One region of the Pseudomonas acericola genome, then DNA from elsewhere that is predicted to be linked to it. Evidence: riboswitches for the same ligand, from Rfam matches in the RefSeq annotation. Region 1 holds a riboswitch; each other region holds the start of a gene.
What was found. A riboswitch is a leader RNA that binds a small molecule or an ion and turns the genes downstream of it on or off. The one in region 1 is predicted to bind cobalamin.
Positions count from the first base shown of each region.

Region 1 (5,150 bases):
ACAACATGTCACTCAGCGGCCGGGGTTCGGTCCAGCCTTCGAGTTGCAACATCGGTGCCGGATAGAACTCGGCCACCGGCCCCAGGCACAGCACGGCCAAGGGTTTCGCGCCGGAGGGCAAGCCCAGCAGATCGGCCAGGGCCTGGGGCTCGAACAGCGAGACCCAGCCCATGCCCAGGCCTTCGACGCGGGCGGCCAGCCACAGGTTCTGGATCGCGCAGGACAACGAGGCCATGTCCATCTCCGGCAAGGTGCGGCGGCCGAAGATGTGGCGTTCGCGATCATCCATCAAGGCCGCCACCAGTACCTCGGCGCAGTCGTGAATGCCTTCGACCTTGAGCTTCATGAAGTCGTCGGAGCGTTCGCCCAAGGCTTCGGCGGTGCGGATCCGTTCTTCTTCCACCAGTTGCTGAATTTGCCCACGCAGTTGACGGTCGCTGATGCGGATGAAGCGCCAAGGTTGCATCAGGCCGACACTCGGCGCCTGGTGGGCGGCCTGGAGCAGGCGGTGGAGCAATTCGGGGGCCACGGTGCCGCCGGTGAAGTGGCGCATGTCGCGGCGTTCGGCGATGGCGCGGTAGACGGCGTCGCGGTCGGCTTGGGGGAAGGCGTTGTCGGTCATGGCCCTATCGCGGGCAAGCCCGCTCCCACATTTGGATCGGTGAACACTGTCGAGATGGGAGCTGGCTTGCCTCTCTCATTTGGATCGGTGGACGCGGTCGATGTGGGAGCTGGCTTGCCTGCGATGGCGGTCTCCCGCTCTGGCGCAAACAGTGCCGCCACCGCCGCCGGATTCGACGGAAAGTAAAAGTGCACGTAGGAAGCCGTCATCCGCCCCTGTCGGTAAACCGCCTCGGCCCCACGCCCGCCATTGGGGCTCACGCCACGGGCAATCGGCGTGCAGTCTGTGCTGGTCAGGGAGTGATGATAGGTATGCCCACGCAGCACGCCTTCCGGTAACTCGACATTTTGCAGGGCCAGCGCGGCCAGCTTCTTCTGCATCACGGCGTCGCCCGGCAGCAGGCCGAGCAACTCGGCACGCTGGCCGGCGACATCGGTGAGCGAGTCCAGCAGGTACAACATGCCGCCGCACTCGGCGAGCAACGGTTTGCCGGCGGCGTGATGGGCCCGGATCGCGTCGAGCATCGCGGTGTTTTCCGACAACGCCTGGTGATGCAATTCCGGGTAGCCGCCGGGCAGATAGAGACTGTCGGCGTCAGGCAATTCACGATCATGGATCGGCGAGAAGAAGTGCAACTCGGCGCCCATCGCCCGCAACAGGTCGAGGCTGGCGCCGTAGGTAAAGGCGAAGGCTTCGTCGCGGGCCACGGCGATGCGCACACCGTCGAGCAACGGCTCGGCGGCGATGACTGCGGGCGCGGCGAAGGTCACCGGCGGCGGCAAGGCGACTTCGCAACTGCTGCCCAAGGCTTGGGCGGCGGCGTCGAGGCGCACGTCGAGGTCGTTCAGTTCGCTGGCTTGCACCAGGCCCAGGTGACGGCTCGGTAATTCGATGCCCGTCTCACGGGACAAGGCGCCGTACCAGCGCAGGCCTTCGGTGAGGCTGCCTTCGAGCAGTTGCGCATGGCGCAGGGTGCCGACGCGGTTGGCCAGCACGCCGGCGAACGGCAGGTCCGGCTGATAGCGCGCCAAGCCCAGGGCCAACGCGCCAAACGTCTGGGCCATGGCGGTGCCGTCGATCACGCCGAGGACCGGCACGCCGAAGTGGCGCGCCAGGTCAGCGCTGGACGGGGTGCCGTCGAACAGGCCCATGACGCCTTCGATAAGGATCAGGTCGGCCTCGCCGGCGGCTTCCCACAACAGGCGGCGACTTTCCTGCTCGCCCACCATCCACATGTCCAATTGATACACCGGCGCACCGCTGGCGCGCTCGTGGATCATCGGGTCAAGAAAGTCCGGCCCGCATTTGAACACGCGCACCTTGCGCCCCAGGTTGCGGTGCAAACGAGCGAGCGCAGCGGTGACGGTGGTTTTGCCCTGGCCGGACGCCGGTGCGGCGATCAATACGGCCGGGCAATGACGGGGCTGATTCAAAGTTCGACGCCCTTCTGTGCCTTGATGCCGGCCTGGAATGCGTGCTTGAGCATGCCCATTTCGGTGACGGTGTCGCCCATTTCGATCAATTCAGGCTTGGCGCCACGGCCGGTGACCACCACGTGCTGCATCGGCGGGCGCGCTTGCAGGTCGCTGAGCACTTGGTCGAGGTCGAGGTAGCCGTGCTTGAGGGCGATGTTCAGTTCGTCGAGGACGACAAGGCCGATGGACGGGTCTTGCAGCAGTTCGCGGGAAACTTCCCACGCGGCTTCGGCAGCGGCGATGTCGCGCTGGCGGTCCTGGGTTTCCCAGGTAAAGCCTTCACCCATGACGTGGAAACGCACTTGCTCGGGGAAACGGCGGAAGAACAGCTCTTCGCCCGTGCTGTTACGCCCCTTGATGAACTGCACCACGCCGCACTGCATACCGTGGCCCATGGCCCGGGCCAGCATGCCGAATGCGGAGCTGCTTTTGCCTTTGCCGTTGCCGGTCAGCACCAGCAGCAGGCCGCACTCGTTGGGGGAATTGGCGATGCGCTCGTCGATCACGGCTTTTTTGCGCAGCATGCGCGCCAGGTGGCGTTCGTCGCGGTCGGGGGAATCGGTCATGGCAGCTCTCCGTTGGGGCTGGACAAAAACGGCGGGCAGGAAAAAGAAAAAACAGACAGCCAAGCATCGCCCACCGTGATGCTGTTGGATGTTTCAGGCCGGTCTCCGGGCTCATGAATGGCGCGCTCTTTTGAGAGGCAGGCCAACGCTGCGCCTTCCCATATCGCCGGGCGATACAGTGGCAAAAGCAGCGTCTTGACTCATTTACCGTTGCGGGGGCAGCGCCGGAATTGCGGCAGCACTGTGTACAAGTGCGCTCGCTCACCGGCTTCCCTGTTTCACTCGGTCGACCCGTGGGTCACAGAGCACCTGGAACAAGTCGCGAAGGGTAGAGGGTTGGGGGTGGAGCGTCAATTAAAGCCGGCTGCGCACTTGAACCATCGGACCGCCGCGCGCCTCTACCCTTACAGGTATCCAGGAGAAAACCATGCACAAGACCCGACTTGCCCTACTGATCATGTGCGCAGGCGCCCTCGTCGCCTGCGGAGAAAGTTCGACCCTGCAAGTGTCTGACGGCACCGGCCCCTCCCCCAAGCTCCCGGAGCCGAACAAGACCCTGATCCCCACGGTCAACATCGCGCCCGCCATCGGCTGGCCTGAGGGCGCGAAACCAACTGCCGCTGCGGGCACCCAGGTGGCGGCGTTTGCCGAGGGCCTGGACCACCCGCGCTGGCTGTACGTACTGCCCAATGGCGACGTGCTGGTGGCAGAAACCAATGCGCCGCCCAAGCCAGATGATTCATCGGGTATTCGTGGCTGGGTAATGGAAAAGGTTATGGGGCGAGCAGGTGCTGGCGTGCCTAGCCCGAACCGCATCACCCTGCTGCGCGATGACGACCACGACGGCATCGCCGAGACTCGCACGGTATTTCTGGCCAACCTCAACTCGCCGTTCGGCATGGCGCTGGTGGGCAATGACCTGTATGTGGCGGACTCGGACAAGCTGCTGCGCTTCCCTTACCAACCGGGTGAAACCACGATCAAGGAAGCCGGCACCAAGGTCGTCGACCTACCCGGTGGCAGTATCAACCACCATTGGACCAAAAACGTGGTGGCGAGCAAGGACGGCAGCAAGCTGTACGTGAGCGTTGGCTCCAACAGCAACGTCGGTGAAAACGGCCTGCAGGCAGAAGAAGGTCGGGCGGCGATCTGGGAAGTGGACCGCGCCAGCGGCCAGCACCGCATCTTCGCCTCAGGCCTGCGCAACCCCAACGGCATGGCCTGGGAACCACAGAGCGGCAAGCTGTGGACGGCGGTGAACGAACGCGATGAAATCGGCAGCGACCTGGTGCCGGACTACATCACCTCGGTGCAGGATGGCGCCTTCTATGGCTGGCCGTTCAGCTACTACGGGCAGCATGTGGATGTGCGGGTCAATCCGCAAAACCTCGACCTGGTGGCCAAGGCGATTGCGCCAGACTACGCCGTGGGCCCGCATACCGCTTCACTGGGACTGACGTTTGCCGAGGGCAGCAAATTGCCTGCGCCTTTCACCAGTGGCGCATTCATCGGCCAGCATGGCTCGTGGAACCGCAAGCCTCACAGTGGCTACAAGGTGATCTTCGTACCGTTCGAGGCTGGCCAGCCCAAGGGGCAGCCGGTGGATGTGCTGACCGGGTTCCTCGATAAGGACGAGAAAGCCATGGGCCGGCCGGTGGGCGTGGTGGTTGATCAGCAGGGGGATTTGTTGGTGGCTGATGATGTGGGGAATAAGGTGTGGCGGGTGTCGGCGGCCAAGTAAGTAGGCTTCAGACCACCACAAAACCCATGTGGGAGCGGGCTTGCCCGCGATGAGGGAGTGTCAGTCAGCTGATGTATGACTGACACTCCGCAATCGCGGGCAAGCCCGCTCCCACAGTTGGATCGTTGTTCGAAACTAAGGATTGCGTGCCAGATTCCCTGGCAACACGCGCTTCGCACTCAGGTAAGCATTCTGCCAATACGCCTTGGACAAGGTGTCCAGCTTCACCGTACCGCCGGTTTGCGGCGCGTGTACGAAGCGGCCCTCGCCCACATAGATGCCCGCATGGCTAACCTGCGAACCACCGCCCGTGGCGAAGAACAACAGATCACCGGTTTGCAGGTTCTGCTCACTGACATCCTGCGCACGCATCACGATCAGCTCACGGGTGGTACGCGGCAAGGAGATGCCGGCGGCGTCACGAAACACAAAGCCGATCAGGCCGCTGCAATCAAAGCCCGAATCCGGCGTGTTGCCGCCCCAACGATAAGGCGTGCCGACCAGGCCCAGCGCGCGAAAGAGCACGTCTTCGGCTGCTGGCGAGAAATTCTGGGTGGCGTAGTTGAACACCGGCTTGGGCTTCACCGCTACGGGTGCAGGCGGTGGACGGCTGGCGCAGGCGCTGAGCAGCGCGGCGCAGACAATAAGGATCAGGCGGGCCGAGGTCGACATGTGCAGAACAATCCTGGTCTGGATGCGGCTTTCGCTGCCGAACGCTGAAAACCAGAACGCGCAAGCAAAGCTCG
Region 1 is NZ_JBRFJB010000001.1:654,665-659,814, reverse strand. It holds gene bluB (5,6-dimethylbenzimidazole synthase) at 1-622, opposite strand, end outside; gene ACU688_RS03040 (cobyrinic acid a,c-diamide synthase CobB) at 619-2,055, opposite strand; gene cobO (cob(I)yrinic acid a,c-diamide adenosyltransferase) at 2,052-2,663, opposite strand; cobalamin riboswitch at 2,743-2,991, opposite strand; gene ACU688_RS03030 (PQQ-dependent sugar dehydrogenase) at 3,091-4,404, shown strand; gene ACU688_RS03025 (C40 family peptidase) at 4,540-5,076, opposite strand.

Region 2 (5,150 bases), on a different contig from region 1:
GTGTCCGTGACGTGACTGACCACACGCAGAAAGAAAACGCCTACTACTGAGTAAGGCGTTCACTGCGAAGAAAAAAACGGCGCCCCGTGAGCGCCGTTTTTTTATGCTTGTTTTTCAGTGTCTTGCGCTATCTACCTAACAAAGCAGATCAACTGTGGGAGCTGGCTTGCCTGCGATAGCGGTACATCAGCAGACCCATGTACTGCCTGACACAACGCCATCGCGGGCAAGCCCGGCTCCCGCAGGGGGTTGCATTGATCTCTGGATTGCTCAGGGGCGGTAGAGGTGTGCGTGGCCGGCCCGGTACAGCGACGACTCGCTAAAGTTTTCACTGGCCAACACCCGGCCCACCACGATCAACGCCGTACGCCGAAACCCCTTGGCTGCAACCTTCTCGGCAATATCACTCAGCGTGCCAACCGCCCAGTCCTGGTCCGGCCACGTCGCCCGATGCACCACCGCAATCGGGCAGTCCGCGCCATAGTGCGGCAGCAGTTCAGCGACGATTTTCTCCAGATGATTGACCCCCAAGTGAATCGCCATGGTCGTGCCGTGGCGGGCCAGGCTGTCGAAATCCTCACCGGCTGGCATGCTGGTTTTATCGGCATAGCGGGTGAGGATCACGCTCTGGGCGATATCCGGCAGGGTCAACTCTGCCTCCAGCAGCGCCGCGCAGGCGGCGACCGCCGTCACGCCAGGGATGATCTGAAACGGGATGCCCAGCTGGCGCAAATGGCGGATCTGCTCGCCAATCGCCCCGTACAGGCTCGGATCACCGGAATGCACGCGCGCCACATCCTGGCCGTTTGCATGGGCCGCCTTGATCAAATCGATGATCTGTTCCAGGTGCAGTTCGGCGCTGTTGACCAGGGTTTCTGCCTGATGGCCTTCCAGTACCGCCGCAGGCACCAGCGAGCCGGCATAGATAATCACCGGGCAACTGCGGATCAGCCGCTGGCCTTTGACGGTGATCAATTCCGGGTCGCCGGGGCCGGCGCCGATGAAGTAGACGGTCATGGAGAATTCCTGTTGAAAAACGGGCGAGCATGAAGATTGCTCATGATCGAGAAGGCCGATTATCGGGTTTTTAGTCGGCGCACGCCAAGGCAAAGGTGGCCTGGGCGGTTTTTTTACGGGTGATCAGTAGGCGGGCAGGGCTGCCGGCGAGGTGTTCCGCCACGGCCAGCGCAGCGCTTTCGGCAATCCCGTAACAGCCGGTATGGGCGAAGGCGATCGCGGATTTGTGGCTCAGGCGGTCGGCATACGCCGCCAACTGCATAGCGTTGAAGCAATGGAGTGGCAGATTCAACTGCGCGGCCAGGGCCAGCAATCCGGGTTCATCGCTTTTGCGGTCGATACTCGCCAACGCGGTGATGCGGTGACGCTCGATACCGCCCTCGGCGAGGGCGGATTCAAGCAGGCCCAGCAGGGTGTGAACCTCACAACCCCGCTGGCAACCCAGGCCGACCACCAGGGTCATGCCGAGTATTGATCGTCACGGTTGCGGCGGAACAACCAGGCGCTGATCAGGCCCAACGCCAGCCAGAAGACGACGTTGGTCAGCTGCGAAGCGATCTTGAACTGTGCTTCAAGGGCTTCGGGTGCGAGCATCGAATGCACTTCCGGTTGCGGTGCGCCAATTACATGGGGCACTACCAGGATCGCTGCGCCCAGCGCTTTAAGCAGCCAGTTGCGCCCGAATACAATCAGCGCGATACCGGCCGCGGTGGACGCTGCGGTACCGATCCACCAGGTCTGGCGCAGTGCGAGGTCGGCGGCAGCCGTGCCTGGCAACTCAGGTGGCAGGCCCAGGGTGGGTGCCAGCACAAAGGTTGCGTAACCGGCCAAACCCCACAGCAGCCCTTGGGCGGTGCGAGTCGGTGCACGCAGGGTGTACAGGCCGGCCAGCATCAGTGCAAAACCGACGGCCACCACCAGGTTGCCACCGGTGGTGGACAGCACGCGCTGCCAGCCGTCTTCCGGCTCCCAGGCTTCGGCGTCATGGGTGTGGGCGGCGGCACCAGCGGCGTGCTCATGCACCACTTCGGTGGCGGCCGGGGCTTTTTCAAAGGTTTCCGCCTGCAAAATCAGCGGGGCGACCCAGAAGCTTTGCAGCAGGGTCAGCAGCAGGGCGGCCAGCAAGCCGGTGAAACCTGCGGTTTGCGCAATACGCTTGATCATGTCGGCAGGTCTCAGTGGCACGGGAACGCGGCGCTGTGGCGGGTATCATGGGCGGCGTTGTGCACGGCCTCGATATGGGAGAAACCGGCGAAATACACCAGGCACGCGCCGAGGATCGACGCACCGATGGCGGCGGTCAGGCGTTGGCTCAAGGTAGAGGTGCTGCTGGCGGAGTGCGAGGTGCTGCTGATGATCGACATGGCGCGTCCCTTTCAGGTGTCAGGGTGAAGCGAGCGCATGAAAACCCCGCGAGCCAGGCACGCAGGGTTCTGAACAGCGCCCGCCCACCGCGGGTTTGTTATCTGATTTTTTCGGGCCGGTCTCCGGGCTTGCGAGGGGCTCAATGCCTGAAAACGTCGCCTTCCCATGCTGTCTGGCACAGTGGATATGACGTTTCGCTCGCTTACCGTTGCGGGGGCAGCACCGGACTGGTCATATCGCTATGACGCACCGGTTTCCCGTTTCACCCTTTGCAGGGCACCCGAAACAAGATGTGTAGGAGAGCATGGGGGTGGGAGGGGAGTCAATTGGGATGTGGGTTTTGGCGGTTTTTGGTGGTTTTTGGTGGTGGTGGTGGTGGTGGTGGTGGTGTACATATCCGTTATTTAGGTTGCGGCCACTTAGGGTTCCGCCCTTACGGCGGGTCACTTTGGAAAAGCCCCAAAGTAACCAAAGGGCTCTTGCCCCAACACTCGGCACCTCGCCTAGGCTCGGTGTGCCCGAACGAAGGCTTGAATCCGTGGGCCGCCGTCATGGGCCATCCCTGGCCCAGGACGGCTAACCCGGCGTCCTGCCGGGTTGCCCACGGATTCAAGCCTGCGTTCGGCCAGCGTGTTTGACGGGGCAAGTGAGATCAAAAGCAAGAGCGCGGCGGCCTTAGAGCCGACCGGTATTTGTCCTGTCGATCTCGGTTAAAAATGTGGGAGCTGGCTTGCCTGCGATGCAGACACCTCGGTACATCAGGCAAACCGAGTTGATGCCATCGCAGGCAAGCCAGCTCCCACAGGGAAACGCGCACGCTTCAACGATCAGGTCGGCTACTAGGCCGCCTCGCTGTGTTTTTGATCTTGGGCACACCGAGCCTAGGCGAGGTGCCGAGTGTTGGGGCAAGAGCCCTTTTGGTTACTTTTGGGGCTCTTTTCCAAAAGTGACCCGCCGTAAGGGCGGAACCCTAAGTGGCCGTTACCGCAGCAACGGATATGTACACAAACCAAACCAAACCAAACCAAACCAGACCCAGCCCATCATTGACCATCCCCCAAGCACTGCGTAGCCTTGCACCCTCGAGGTTCTTCAGCCCAGGCCGAAGCTAAGAAGGGAACGCGGTCCAAGCCGCGGCTGCCCCCGCAACTGTAAAGGGTTCATCTGACTGCCACGCCACTGCCAAACCGGCGGGAAGGCGCAATCAGCGCCGGTCGCAAGACCTGCAAGCCCCAAGCCAGGAGACCTGCCTCGCAACCGATTTTTCAATTCAACCGGGCGGGGTGATCCGGTGACGAAAACCGCTGCTGCGCGCCGTCGCAGGGCCTATCGTCCCGTATGCCCGCCCCCAAGGGCATCCGATGAAAACACTGGCCAAACTCCCCGTCACCATCGTTACCGGCTTTCTCGGCTCGGGCAAAACCACCTTGCTGCGCCATATGCTCGACAACGCTCAGGGCCGCCGTATTGCGGTGATCGTAAACGAGTTCGGCGAGTTGGGCATTGACGGTGAAATCCTCAAGCAGTGCTCCATCGGTTGTACCGAGGAAGAAGCCAACGGCCGCGTGTATGAGCTGGCCAACGGCTGCCTGTGCTGCACCGTGCAGGAAGAATTCTTCCCGGTGATGCGCGAATTGGTCGCCCGTCGTGGCGACCTCGACCACATCCTCATCGAAACCTCCGGCCTGGCCCTGCCAAAGCCGCTGGTACAAGCCTTCCAGTGGCCGGAAATCCGAAGCGCCTGCACCGTTGACGCAGTGATCACCGTGGTCGACAGCCCGGCCGTGGCCGCCGGCACTTTCGCCGCGTTCCCGGATCAAGTGGATGCCCAGCGCAAACTCGACCCGAACCTGGACCACGAATCGCCACTGCACGAGCTGTTCGCCGACCAACTGGCCAGCGCCGACCTGGTGATCCTCAACAAATCCGACCTGATCAGCGCCGAAGACCTGGCCCGCGTGCGCCTGGAAGTGGCCGAAGAACTGCCGCCAGCGGTCAAGATCATCGAAGCCAGCAGCGGTCGCCTGCCGTTGGACGTGCTGATCGGTCTGGGCGCCGGCTCCGAGGAGCATATCGACGGCCGCCACAGCCATCACGATCACCACCACGAAGGTGAAGACGATCACGATCACGACGCCTTCGATTCGATCTCCATCGATCTGCCGCAAGCCGACGAAGCGCTGCTGCTCGACGCCCTGACCCAACTGGTGGTGCAACACGGCATCCTGCGTGTCAAAGGTTTCGCGGCGATCCCGAACAAGCCGATGCGCCTGCTGATCCAGGGCGTGGGCACGCGTTTCGACAAGCATTTCGACCGCGCTTGGGGCGCTGAAGAAGCACGCATCACCCGCCTGGTGCTGATCGGTCAAGACCTCGACGCAGCGGGCCTCGAAGCGCAATTGCGCGCCGCCCTCAGCGTTTAACCCATGCACCTGCTCAGGACCCAGCCCGGTGGTTTCGTCTCGGACGACAATATTGCCGACCTTGGCCAAACCCCTGCTGAACTGGTGATCCTGTGCAGCGGTGATTCCAGCCTGGCGCTGCTGGCCGAGGCGGCCCAGCAGTTGCCCGACGACTACCCGAGCCTGCGCCTGGCCAACCCGATGCAGGTGCAGAACCACGCTTCGGTCGACTTATACGTTGATGAAGTGCTGCGTCATGCCAAGGTCATCCTGATCTCGCTGCATGGTGGCATCGGTTATTGGCGTTACGGTATCGAGCGGCTGGTGGAATTGGCCGAGCGCGGCGTGCAGCTGATTTTGGTGCCG
Region 2 is NZ_JBRFJB010000009.1:7,537-12,686, reverse strand. It holds gene nfuA (Fe-S biogenesis protein NfuA) at 1-50, shown strand, start outside; gene cobM (precorrin-4 C(11)-methyltransferase) at 271-1,017, opposite strand; gene ACU688_RS24460 (cobalamin biosynthesis protein) at 1,088-1,480, opposite strand; gene ACU688_RS24455 (CbtA family protein) at 1,477-2,181, opposite strand; gene ACU688_RS24450 (CbtB domain-containing protein) at 2,193-2,381, opposite strand; cobalamin riboswitch at 2,479-2,681, opposite strand; cobalamin riboswitch at 3,451-3,650, shown strand; gene cobW (cobalamin biosynthesis protein CobW) at 3,744-4,805, shown strand; gene cobN (cobaltochelatase subunit CobN) at 4,809-5,150, shown strand, end outside.
Region 2: another riboswitch for cobalamin. It lies ahead of cobW (cobalamin biosynthesis protein CobW); the one in region 1 lies ahead of cobO (cob(I)yrinic acid a,c-diamide adenosyltransferase).

Region 3 (5,150 bases), 270 kb from region 1:
GCACCAGGTCCAAGTCATTCTCCATGATCGTTCCCACGCTCTGCGTGGGAATGCAGCCCGGGGCGCTCTGCGTCCCACAGCGTGACGCGGAGCGTCACAGGAGGCGTTTCCACGCGGAGCGTGGGAACGATCGCATAGTCATCATTCTCTTTTTGAGAATGTATTGCTTAATATTATTCAGTTTCCAGAAAAGATCTAGCCCCGTAGGCTGAACCCCACTTACTCATTCAGCAGGACGGCGCCATGAACGCGACCACCCACGCCCTCTCGATCAACCCGGCCAACGGCGAAACAGTCGGCAGCTACCCGTACGAGTCCGAAGCGCAACTGGACGCCGCCCTCGACCGTGCCACCGCCGCCTTCCGCACCTGGCGCCGCCAGCCGGTCAGCCAGCGCGCCGAGCTGTTGCTGGCCCTGGCCGCCGCTCTGCGTGAACAAGCCGAAGACATGGCGCAGATGATCACCCTGGAAATGGGCAAACCCATCGCCCAAGCCCGTGCCGAAATCGAAAAATGCGCCCAGCTCAGCGAATGGTACGCGGCCCAAGGCCCGGCCATGCTCGCACCGGAACCGACCCTGGTGGACAACGGCAGCGCCCAGATCGAATACCGCCCGTTGGGCCCGATCCTCGCCGTGATGCCGTGGAACTTCCCGGTCTGGCAAGTGCTGCGCGGCGCCGTGCCGACGATGCTCGCCGGCAACACCTACGTGCTCAAACACGCACCGAACGTGATGGGCAGCGCCTACCTTATCCAGCAGGCGTTCAAAAAGGCCGGCTTCACTGACGGCCTGTTCGAAGTGCTCAACGTGACCCCGGACGGCGTATCCAAAGCCATTGCCGACCCACGCATCGCCGCCGTCACCCTCACCGGCAGTGTGCGCGCCGGTATCGCCATCGGCTCCCAGGCCGGCGCGGCGCTGAAAAAATGCGTGCTGGAACTGGGCGGCTCCGACCCGTTCATCGTGCTCAACGACGCCGACCTCGACGCCGCTGTACAAGCCGCGTTGATCGGCCGCTTCCAAAACAGCGGCCAAGTCTGCGCCGCCGCCAAGCGCCTGATTATCGAGGACGGAGTGGTGGACGCGTTCACCACCAAGTTCTTGGAAGCCAGCCGTGCCTTGGTCATGGGCGACCCGACGTCGACCGCTACCTACATCGGCCCGATGGCCCGCTTCGACCTGCGCGACGAGCTGCACGGCCAGGTCCAGGCCACCCTGGAAGAAGGCGCGACCCTGCTGCTGGGCGGCAACAAAGTCGCAGGCGCAGGCAACTACTATGAGCCCACCGTACTGGCCAACGTCACCGACCAGATGACCTCGTTCAAACAGGAACTGTTCGGCCCCGTCGCCTCGATCATCACCGCCCGCGACGCCGACCACGCCGTGGAACTGGCGAATGACAGCGAGTTCGGCCTGACCGCAAGCATCTTCACCACCGATGCGGCGAAAGCCCGCGATATCGCCAACAGGCTGGAAACCGGTGGGATCTTCGTCAATTCGTTCAGCGTCTCTGATCCACGGGTCGCGTTTGGCGGGATCAAGAAGAGTGGCTTTGGCCGCGAGCTGTCGCACTTCGGCGTGCGCGAGTTCTGCAATGCGCAGACCGTGTGGCTGGATCGCAAATAACCCAGGCGACCTTGCTCAAATCTGGAAACTGGCTTGTGTGGGAGCTCCCACATAAGCCAGCTCCCACAGGCATCGCATTTGTTCTGTGATTTACCCATCGCAACTCCCCCTTCGCAGCCCGATCGACTACCATGGCGCGCCGGTTCCCGAAGGGGACTAACAGGGAATCCCAAGCGCGACCCATCGCGCCAATCGGAACTGCCCCCGCAACTGTAGGTGCCGAGCCTGCTCCCCACTGCCACTGGACACTGTCCGGGAAGGCCGGAGCGAGGCGACGACGCACAAGTCAGGAGACCTGCCGGCCCAGCGTTATCACCAACCGGCGGGGTGTCCGGGAAGGACATCCTTGCGCGGCCCGGCGGCCGTGTTCGTGGGTGTATTTCCACTACCGTACCTCCCCAGTCCACTGTACGGTCCCAACGGAGATTGCCCCATGCTGCCACGCGTTACCGCCCTGCTCACCGGCCTGGGTTTCTGTGCCCTGGCCCACGGCGCGCCGACCCACTACCCGCTGACGCTGGAAAACTGCGGCAGCACCCTCACCTTCCAACAAGCCCCCGCGCGCAGCGTGACCATCGGCCAGGCCGCCACCGAGATGCTCTACGCCTTGGGCGTGGGCGAGAAAGTAGTCGGCACGTCGCTGTGGTTCAACAATGTACTGCCGCAGTTCAAGACGCTGAACGACGGCATCGAGCGCCTGGCCAATAACGAGCCGAGCTTCGAAGCAGTGATCGCCAAGCGCCCGCAACTGGTGGCCGCCGAACTGGAATGGGTGGTCGGTGCGCAAGGCGTGGTGGGCACCCGCGAGCAATTCCATGAGCTGAAAATCCCCACCTACCTGCTGCCTTCCGACTGCGAAGGCAAAGACAACCTGGTGGGCGCCGACGGTACGCGGCTGGAGCCGTTCCGTATCGACACTATTTATAAAAGCATCAGCCAGTTGGCGGCGATTTTCGACGTACAGGATCGCGGCCAACAGCTGAACGACGAGCTGAAGACACGCCTGGCCAAGTCCGTTGCCACCGTGCAGAGCAAAGGCCTCAAGCAGGCCAGCGCGCTGGTGTGGTTCTCCAGCGCCGAGATGGCCAGCGACCCCTACGTGGCCGGCCACAAGGGCATCCCCGAATTCATGCTGCAAACCCTCGGTTTGCACAACGTGGTGCAGTCCGACGAAGAATGGCCCGCCGTCGGCTGGGAAACCATCGCCAAGGCCAACCCGACCTTCCTCGTCATCGCCCGCATGGACCGCCGCCGCTACCCCGCCGACGACCATGAAAAGAAACTCGCCTTCCTGCGCAGCGACCCGGTCACGCGCAATATGGACGCGGTGAAAAACAACCGGATCATCATCCTCGACGCCCTGGCGTTGCAGGCCAGCATCCGCATGTTCGATGGCCTTGAACAACTGGCCACGGCCATCGACGGCTACGACTTGCCGCAATGATCCGTCCTCTGATCGCCCTGGCCCTGCTGTTGCTCGCCGTGCTCGCCGGCGTGGCCATCGGCGAAACCGCCATCTCGCCGCAGGTCGTGCTGCAGGTGCTGGCCAATAAACTGTGGGGCGCCGGCTACGTGCTGGACCCCATCGATGAAGGCGTGGTGTGGAACTACCGCCTGACCCGCGCCCTCGTCGCCGCCGCGTGCGGTGCCGGGCTGGCGACCTGCGGGGTGATCTTGCAGTCGCTGCTGCGCAACCCCTTGGCCGACCCGTACCTGCTGGGCATTAGCGCCGGCGCCTCGACCGGTGCGGTATTGGTCGCATTGATCGGCGTGGGCGGTGGCTTGATTTCGTTGTCGGCCGGCGCATTTGTCGGTGCCATGGCCGCGTTTGCCTTGGTGATTCTGCTCGCGCGGGCCAGCGGTTCGTCCAGCGGCACCGGGCAGATCATCCTCGCCGGCATTGCCGGTTCGCAGCTGTTCAACGCGCTGACTGCGTTCCTTATCACCAAATCCGCCAGCTCCGAACAGGCGCGCGGCATCATGTTCTGGTTGCTGGGCAACCTCAGCGGCGTGCGCTGGCCGTCGGTATGGCTGGCGGTGCCGGTGGCGCTCGTGGGTTTGGCGGTGTGCCTGTGGCACCGTCGTGCGCTGGATGCGTTCACCTTTGGCAGCGACTCGGCGGCGTCCCTCGGCATCCCGGTGCGGCGCGTGCAGTTTGTGCTGGTGGGCTGCGCGGCGCTGGTGACGGCGGTGATGGTGTCGATTGTCGGCTCCATCGGCTTTGTCGGGCTGGTGATTCCCCACGCCGTGCGCCTGTTGCTGGGCACCGGGCATTCGCGCTTGCTGCCGGCCAGTGCGCTGGGCGGTGCGCTGTTTTTGATCGCGGCGGATGTGCTGTCGCGCAGCTTGATCAAGGGCCAGGTGATTCCGGTCGGTGTGGTCACCGCGTTGGTCGGTGCGCCGGTGTTTGCGCTGATTTTGATCGGGCGGAGGAACGCACGATGAGCGTGCTCAGCTGCAATGGCTTGGGCTTCAAGGTGCGTGACGCCGAGTTGCTGCGCGATATTCATCTGGACGTCGCGCAGGGGGAAACCCTCGGCATTGTCGGGCCGAATGGCTCCGGTAAATCCACCTTGCTCAAGCTGCTGGCCGGGTTGCGTGCACCGGCGTCTGGTGAAGTGTGGTTGGGCGACCAGCGCCTGGGGCAGTTATCCCGCCGTGTGATTGCGCAGCAACTGGCGGTGGTGGAGCAACAAGCCGACACCGACGACACCATCCGCGTATTCGACGCCGTGGCCTTGGGCCGCACGCCCTGGCTGTCGGCGCTGAGCCCGTGGTCCGTCGACGACGACAGCATCGTGCGCCAGGCCCTGCACGACGTGGACGCCACCCACCTGAGCCAACGCGCGTGGCGCAGCCTTTCCGGCGGCGAACGCCAACGCGTCCACATCGCCCGCGCCTTGGCGCAGCGGCCGCAGATTCTGTTGCTGGATGAACCGACCAATCACCTGGATATCCAGCATCAGCTGGCGATCTTAAAAGGCGTGCAAGCGTTGCCGGTGACGACGTTGATTGCGCTGCATGACCTGAACCAGGCACTGACTTGCGATCGCTTGGCGGTGCTGGATCGCGGGCGGTTGGTGGCGCTGGGCAAGCCGCTGGACGTGCTGACGCCGCAGCGGTTGCAGGAGACGTTTGGGGTGCAGGCGCATTACCTGACGGACCCGTTTGATGGGGCGCAGATCTTGCGACTGCGCTCGAACTAGAGACTTCACACCGTCCGAATGTGGGAGCTGGCTTGCCTGCTCCCACATGATCATTTCCACATTAGATCTGCGGCGTTCGCTGCATATGGGTCGTCTGCCACACGGGGTCGTCTTCCACATCCACCACTTCAAACCCCTGCCGAAGCCAAAAATCAATCGCCCCCGGCAAAAACGGATGGGTATGCAGGTACATCACCTCCACCCCCTCCGCCTGCGCCATCACCTCCAGTGCGCTATACAACGCCGCCGCCAAGCCAAAGCGCCGAAACGCCGGCAACACAAACAAGCGCACCACTTCCACCGTCTTGCGGCCCAGGT
Region 3 is NZ_JBRFJB010000001.1:923,417-928,566, reverse strand. It holds gene ptrR (putrescine utilization regulator PtrR) at 1-13, opposite strand, end outside; gene ACU688_RS04240 (aldehyde dehydrogenase family protein) at 244-1,626, shown strand; cobalamin riboswitch at 1,750-1,943, shown strand; gene ACU688_RS04235 (ABC transporter substrate-binding protein) at 2,060-3,070, shown strand; gene ACU688_RS04230 (FecCD family ABC transporter permease) at 3,067-4,071, shown strand; gene ACU688_RS04225 (ABC transporter ATP-binding protein) at 4,068-4,832, shown strand; gene ACU688_RS04220 (GNAT family N-acetyltransferase) at 4,894-5,150, opposite strand, start outside.
Region 3: another riboswitch for cobalamin. It lies ahead of ACU688_RS04235 (ABC transporter substrate-binding protein); the one in region 1 lies ahead of cobO (cob(I)yrinic acid a,c-diamide adenosyltransferase).